Regions from separate parts of the Streptomyces sp. NPDC002886 genome, predicted to be linked through region 2. Evidence: riboswitches for the same ligand, from Rfam matches in the RefSeq annotation. Region 2 holds a riboswitch; the other holds the start of a gene.
The links. A riboswitch is a leader RNA that binds a small molecule or an ion and turns the genes downstream of it on or off. The one in region 2 is predicted to bind glycine.
Positions count from the first base shown of each region.

Region 1: linked by a shared signal. The riboswitch ahead of gcvT (glycine cleavage system aminomethyltransferase GcvT) and the one ahead of gcvP (aminomethyl-transferring glycine dehydrogenase) in region 2 are both predicted to bind glycine.

Region 1 covers NZ_JBIAPV010000003.1:261,542-264,942, reverse strand. Annotated here, with positions in the region: gene gcvH (glycine cleavage system protein GcvH) at 1-156, opposite strand, end outside; gene gcvT (glycine cleavage system aminomethyltransferase GcvT) at 271-1,386, opposite strand; glycine riboswitch at 1,571-1,674, opposite strand; gene ACFYYB_RS13415 (AAA family ATPase) at 1,875-2,561, shown strand; gene ACFYYB_RS13410 (enhanced serine sensitivity protein SseB) at 2,698-3,401, shown strand, end outside.
Region 2 covers NZ_JBIAPV010000004.1:1,138,655-1,142,055, reverse strand. Annotated here, with positions in the region: gene ACFYYB_RS23435 (DNA polymerase IV) at 1-87, shown strand, start outside; gene ACFYYB_RS23430 (PRC-barrel domain-containing protein) at 735-1,100, opposite strand; glycine riboswitch at 1,221-1,319, shown strand; gene gcvP (aminomethyl-transferring glycine dehydrogenase) at 1,519-3,401, shown strand, end outside.

The DNA of each region.
Region 1 (3,401 bases), on a different contig from region 2:
GGTCACGGTGTCACCGACCTCGGGAAGCTGGGCGTAGACGACGTCACCGAGCGCGTTGGCCGCGAACTCCGTGATGCCGACCGTCGAGACGCCGTCGACGGCGTCCGACAGCCACTCGTGCTCCTTGCTGAAACGCAGCTGCTGGGGGTTGCTCATGACCTGATTCTCCTGGATGCGGGGGAGTGGATACGAACGTGGTCGTGCGGGGGTCCTGCGGGGGTCCCGCGGGGCGGCGCCAAGCGCCGACGGGCGGTGCGGTGCGGTACGGGGCTACTTCTGCCGCTTGTAGAACGGCAGGGCCACGACCTCGTACGCCTCATGCGTACCGCGAATGTCCACGCCGACGCCGGAGGTGCCGGGCGCGGCGTGCGCCGCGTCGACGTAGGCCATCGCGATCGGCTTGCCCAGCGTCGGGGACGGGGCGCCCGAAGTGACCTCGCCGACGACCTGGCCGTCGAAGGTCACGGAGAAGCCGGCGCGCGGAACGCGGCGGCCCTCGGCGATCAGGCCGACCAGCTTGCGCGGCGGGTTGGAGGCGGCGCGCTCGGCGGCGGCCTCCAGGGCGGCGCGGCCGACGAAGTCGCCCTCCTTCTCGAACTTCACGACCCGGCCCAGACCCGCGTCGAACGGGGTCAGGGAGGTGGTCAGCTCGTGCCCGTACAGCGGCATGCCCGCTTCCAGGCGCAGGGTGTCGCGGCAGGACAAGCCGGCCGGAACCAGGCCGACGCCCTCGCCCGCCTTGGTCAGCGCCTGCCACAGCTCCACGGCGTGCTCGGGCGAGACGAACAGCTCGAAGCCGTCCTCGCCGGTGTAGCCGGTGCGCGCGATCAGCGCGGGCACCCCGGCGACCGTGCCGGGCAGGCCGGCGTAGTACTTCAGCCCGTCCAGGTCGGCGTCGGTGAGGGAGGCGAGGATGCCGGGGGACTCCGGACCCTGGACCGCGAGCAGCGCGTACGCGTCGCGGTCGTCGCGGACCTCGGCGTCGAAGCCGGCGGCGCGCTCGGTGATCGCGTCCAGGACGACCTGGGCGTTGGAGGCGTTCGCGACGACCATGAACTCGGTCTCGCCCAGGCGGTAGACGATCAGGTCGTCGAGGATCCCGCCGTCCTCCTGACAGATGTGCGTGTAGCGGGCACGGCCGACGCCGACGGTGGAGATGTTGCCGACCAGCGCGTAGTCCAGGACCTTGACGGCCTCGGGGCCGGTCAGGGTGATCTCGCCCATGTGGGAGAGGTCGAACAGGCCGGCCTTGGTGCGGACGGCGTTGTGCTCGTCGCGCTCGCTCCCGTACCGCAGGGGCATGTCCCAGCCCGCGAAATCGGTCATGGTCGCACCGAGGGAACGGTGCAGCGCATCGAGGGCGGTCAGGCGGGGGGCAGTGCTCATGGGTGTGGCTCCCGGGTCCCAGGGCATGACATGACGAGGAGGAGTTCCTCCCCATCTGTCATCGGAACCTGAGAGGTTCGCCGAGAGTTCCCCGCTTCCAGGGGAAGGCCTTCGACTTGCACCTTGGGTGGAACCGTCGCCGGGGCCCTCACGGGCGGTGGCGCGGCTCGCTTTTCAGATCTGCCTCATCCACGCGGTACGGGGCCTGAGAGATTCAAGGGAGGTACTTGCTCCTTCGGCGCCCGGGCACCGCCTTGCGGCGTGCCGGGACTCTCCCGCGCGGATTCAAGCGGCCGGTATGCAGTTAGGTGTCCAGATGGCGCACATCATTGCACGGCGTGCGGCCGAATGGGGGAGGGGGTCCGCGAGCCGAGCGGAACCGGAGCGGATCGGGAGCGGAACCGGAGCGGAACCGGACACCCCGGATTACCGTCTCTTTACACTCAGGGGGAACGGGTCCAGGTGACCCGGCGGGGGAGGCGAGCACTGTGCGGAGATTCGGAGTACTGGCGGCGACGAACACCGGCACCGTCGAGGGTGCGGTCGGCGGCGTGCCGTCGCAGCGCGGCCTCGTACGGGACCCGGCGGAGACCGGGGCGCCGGCGGAGCCCGGAGCGGTACGGGACCTGCGCGGGGCCGAGGGCCCGCGGCGGCTCCGCTTCGCCGAAGGGGACGTCGTGGTGGTCTCCGGACTGCCCGGCGGAGGCAAGAGCACCCTGATCAAGCGGGCCGCCGAGGGCGGCGGCATCGACTCCCAGGACGCCCGCGAGCGGTGGGAGCGCCGGATGCCGGCCGCCCTGCCCTACGCGGTGTACCGGCCGGCGGTCCGGATCGCGCACTACTGGGGCCTGTGGCGGGTGCTCCGCTCCGGTGCCCCGGCCGTGGTCCACGACTGCGGCACGCAGAGCTGGGTCCGGGCGCTGCTGGCCTCGGCGGCCCGGCGGCGCGGCCGCGCGCTGCACCTGGTGCTGCTGGACACCACCCCCGAGGAGGCCCGGGCCGGGCAGGCGGCGCGGGGCCGGGGGGTGTCGGCGTACGCCTTCGCCCGGCACCGCGGCGCGGTGGCCCGGCTGCTGCGCGAGGCCGAGGCGGGCCGCCCGCCGGCCGGCTGCGCGTCGGTGACCCTGCTGGACCGCCCGGCGGCGTCGCGGCTGACCTCGATCGCCTTCCGCTAGGCCTTCTCTTTCGACCTGGGGCGGCCGGGCGGGGCACCCGGCGGGGGCGCCGCGGGCGCCCGTTAATCTCGGGAATCCCGGGAACCTCTGCTCGAGAAACCCGGGCCGAGACCAAGGCGAGCGAGCGGAGACGTACATGTGGCCGGGTAACGAGCTGGAGCAGGTGCTCGGGGCGGCGCTCGGGCAGGCGGACGCCGGGGGGCGGATCCTGGAGGTCCTCGGGCGCAGCGACCTGTGGATCCCGCTGCCCGGCGGGGTGAACAGCCTGAGCCTGCCCACCATGGACATCGGCGGCGCCGCGTACGTGCCCGTCTACAGCTCCGAGGAGCAGTTCCGCGCCTGCGCCGGGCCCGGCATGGACTTCGCCGTCGCCCCCGCCCCGGAGTTCGCCCGCGGCCTGCCCCCGCAGCTCGGCATCGCGGTCAACCCCGAAGGGTCCGTCGGCGTGCCGCTGCCCCCGCCGGCCGTCGCCGAGCTCTGCCGCGCCGGCCGCGACCCGCTCGACGGCCCGGCCACCGGTGGCCGGGTCCGGCTCTACGAGCCCGACTGGCAGGAGGACCCGGTCGAGTTCCTGGCCGCCGCCGCGGAGGAGTTCCGGGCGACCGGAGTCGTCGCCTCCGCACACCGCTGCCTCGCCAGCGTCGAGGGCGGCACGCCGGAGCTTTACATCGGCGTCCACCTGTTGGGATGGGAGCCCGGGATGCGAAACGCCCCGATGGACGCGCTGGGCCGGGCCCTGACCCGCGTACCACCGCCCTGGCCGGTGCAGTTGATCCTGCTCGACGCCGCGGAAGACCCGGTCGTCGACTACATCGTCACGCGCGTACGCCCCTTCTACCT
Region 2 (3,401 bases):
CCTGAGCTGGAGGCGTCCGATCCGATGCCGCTGGTCGGGGACCAGGTCTTGGAGGTCGAGGGCCAGGCGGCTGTGGAGCGAGCCTGAGAGGTCGTGGCATTCGGCCGTGCCGGTGGGCCTGGCCGTGCACGGGGCTTGGTCGCTGCTCGGGCGGCGGTGCCGGTGCCCGACGGTGGCCGCTCGTGCGCCGGCAGGCGCCTGCTGCGGGGCGGGTGTGGAGGAGGCGGGAGGGGTTGGGCCCTGCGGGGCTGTCCCCTACCCGCCCTTCCACCGTTCCCCGGGCTTCGCCCGGACCCTCTTGGGGTGTGCGGCGCCGTTGCCGGGGGCCAGCCCCCGGGGCCCCGTGCCTGGACCGGTTGGGGTGCGGCGTTGCCGGGGACAGGCCGGGCCCCGTGTTTGGACTGGTTGGGGTGCGGCGTGGCTGGGCTTGGGCCCCGGGCCCCGTGCCCGGGCCGGTTGGGGGGCGGCGTGGCTGGGGGTCGGGCCCCGGGCACCGCGTTTGGGCCGGTTGGGGTGTGGCGTGGCCGGGGGCTAGGACCGGGTTCCGCGTTTGGGCCGGTTGGGATGCGGCGTGGCCGGGACAGGCCCGGGTCCCGCGTCTGGACTGGTGGGGGTGTGCGGCGTCGTTGGGGGGCAGGCGTCGGGGTCCCGGGACCGGAGCGGTTGGGGTGTGCGGTGCCGTTGCGGGGGGATACGGCCCGGGGTCTGGCCCCTCACATGCGGGAGGGGTGGGGTCAGGGGGTGTCGGGGGAGGTGTGGCCGAAGTCGTGGTGGAAGTCCGAGGGGAGGGCCAGGTCCAGGCCGTAGTGGTGGTAGAGCTGGAGCTCCTGTTCGGGGGAGAGGTGGCGGCCCACGCCGAAGTCGGGGGCGTCTCGGATGAGGGAGCGTTCGAAGGGAACGCGCAGGGTGTCGCCCACCATCTCGCTGGGCTCCAGCGGGACGAAGGCGTCCCGGCTGAAGAGGCCGGTGCGTACGGCGGCCCATTCGGGGACGCCCGTGGCGTCGTCGAGGTAGACCTCGTCGACGGTGCCGATCTTGGTGCCATTGCGGTCGAACGCCTTGCGGCCGATCAGGCTGCGGGGATCGATGTCGGTCTGCACGGTCCGGTCCCTCCATTTGGGCGCAACTCCTCCGTAATGACTACAAAAGTGCATTTCCGGAGAGGGGGCCACTCGAAGGGAGGCGTCCACATCCTCGCTGGTAGGCTGGGTGACGGCTGTTGACCCTGTGCGGGAGAGTCCTCCGAGTGAGTGAGACGGAGGCGCCGAAGGAGCAAATCCTCCCCGGAATCTCTCAGGCATACGTACCGCACGTGGTGAGGCCACTCTGGAAAGCAGGTTGCGGGTACCGGGCGCGCAGTGCCGGTCCCTCTCCTCACCGACGGTGAAAGCCGGACCCCGTGGGCGATCCCCGCGCGGCCCGGTGAAGCTCTCAGGTTGTGATGACAGAGGGGGAGGCCGTCCGGGTGCCCGCGCCGTGGTGCCCCTCGCAGGTCGTACGACCAGGAGGCCTCCGTACATGACCGCCAACCGCATTCCGCTCTCCCAGCTGGAGCGAGGCATCCCCTTCGAGCAGCGCCACATCGGCCCGGATGCCGAGGCGCAGGCGAAGATGCTCGCCCACGTGGGCTACGGCTCGCTGGACGAGCTCACCGCAGCCGCGGTGCCGGATGTGATCAAGACCACCGCCGCGCTGAACCTGCCCGAGGCGCGGACCGAGGCCGAGGTGCTCGCCGAGCTGCGTGAGCTCGCCGACCGCAACCAGGTCCTGTCTTCGATGATCGGCCTGGGTTACTACGGCACCTTCACGCCGCCGGTGATCCTGCGCAACGTCATGGAGAACCCGGCCTGGTACACGGCGTACACGCCGTACCAGCCGGAGATCTCCCAGGGCCGGCTCGAAGCCCTGCTGAACTTCCAGACCGTCGTCGCCGAGCTGACCGGCCTGCCGACCTCCGGCGCCTCCCTGCTCGACGAGGGCACGGCGGCCGCCGAGGCCATGACCCTGGCCCGCCGCGTGGGCAAGGCCAAGGGCAACGTCTTCCTGGTCGACGCCGACGCGCTGCCGCAGACCATCGCGGTGATCCAGACCCGTGCCGAGCCGATCGGCATCGAGGTCGTCGTCGCCGACCTGAGCGCGGGGATTCCGGCCGAGATCGTCGAGCGCGGCGTCTACGGCGTGCTGCTCCAGTACCCGGGTGCCTCCGGCGCCGTGCGGGAGATCAAGCCGGTCATCGAGCAGGCGCACGGGCTCGGCGCCATCGTCGCCGTCTCCGCCGACCTGCTCGCCCTGACGCTGCTGACCTCCCCGGGCGAGCTGGGCGCCGACATCGCCGTCGGCACCACCCAGCGCTTCGGCGTCCCGATGGGCTTCGGCGGACCGCACGCCGGCTACATGGCCGTCCAGGCCAAGCACGCCCGCTCGCTGCCCGGCCGCCTCGTCGGCGTCTCCGTGGACGCGGACGGCAACAAGGCCTACCGCCTGGCGCTGCAGACCCGTGAGCAGCACATCCGCCGCGAGAAGGCCACCAGCAACATCTGCACCGCGCAGGTGCTCCTCGCCGTCATGGCCGGCATGTACGCCGTCTACCACGGCCCGGACGGGCTGCGGACGATCGCCCGCCGCACCCACCGCTACGCCGCCCTGCTCGCCGCCGGTCTGACGGCCGGCGGGGTCGAGCTGCTGCACGGCTCGTACTTCGACACCCTCACCGTGCGGGTTCCGGGCCGGGCCGCAGAGGTCGTGGCCGCCGCCCGCGAGGGTGGCGTCAACCTCTTCCAGGTCGATGCCGACCTCGTCTCCATCGCCTGCGACGAGACCACCCTGCGCGCCGACATCGAGGCCGTCTGGGCCGCTTTCGGCGTCACCGCCGACATCGAGGCGCTGGACGCGAGCACCGCCGAGGCGCTGCCCGAGGGCCTGCTGCGCTCGGACGAGTACCTGACGCACCCGGTCTTCCACCAGCACCGCTCCGAGACCGCGATGCTGCGCTACCTGCGCAAGCTCTCGGACAAGGACTACGCGCTGGACCGCGGCATGATCCCGCTGGGCTCCTGCACCATGAAGCTCAACGCGACCACCGAAATGGAGTCGGTCACCTGGCCCGAATTCGGCCAGATGCACCCGTTCGCCCCGGTCGAGCAGGCCGAGGGGTACCTCACGCTCATCACCGAGCTGGAGGAACGTCTCTGCGAGGTCACCGGCTACGACAAGGTCTCCATTCAGCCGAACGCCGGCTCCCAGGGTGAGCTCGCCGGCCTGCTGGCCGTCCGCGCCTACCACCGGGCGAACGGCGACGAGCAGCGCACCGTCTGTCTCATCCCGTCCTCCGCGCACGGCACCAACGCCGCGAGCGCCGTGATGGCCGGCATGAAGGTGGTCGTCGTCAAGACCGCCGACGA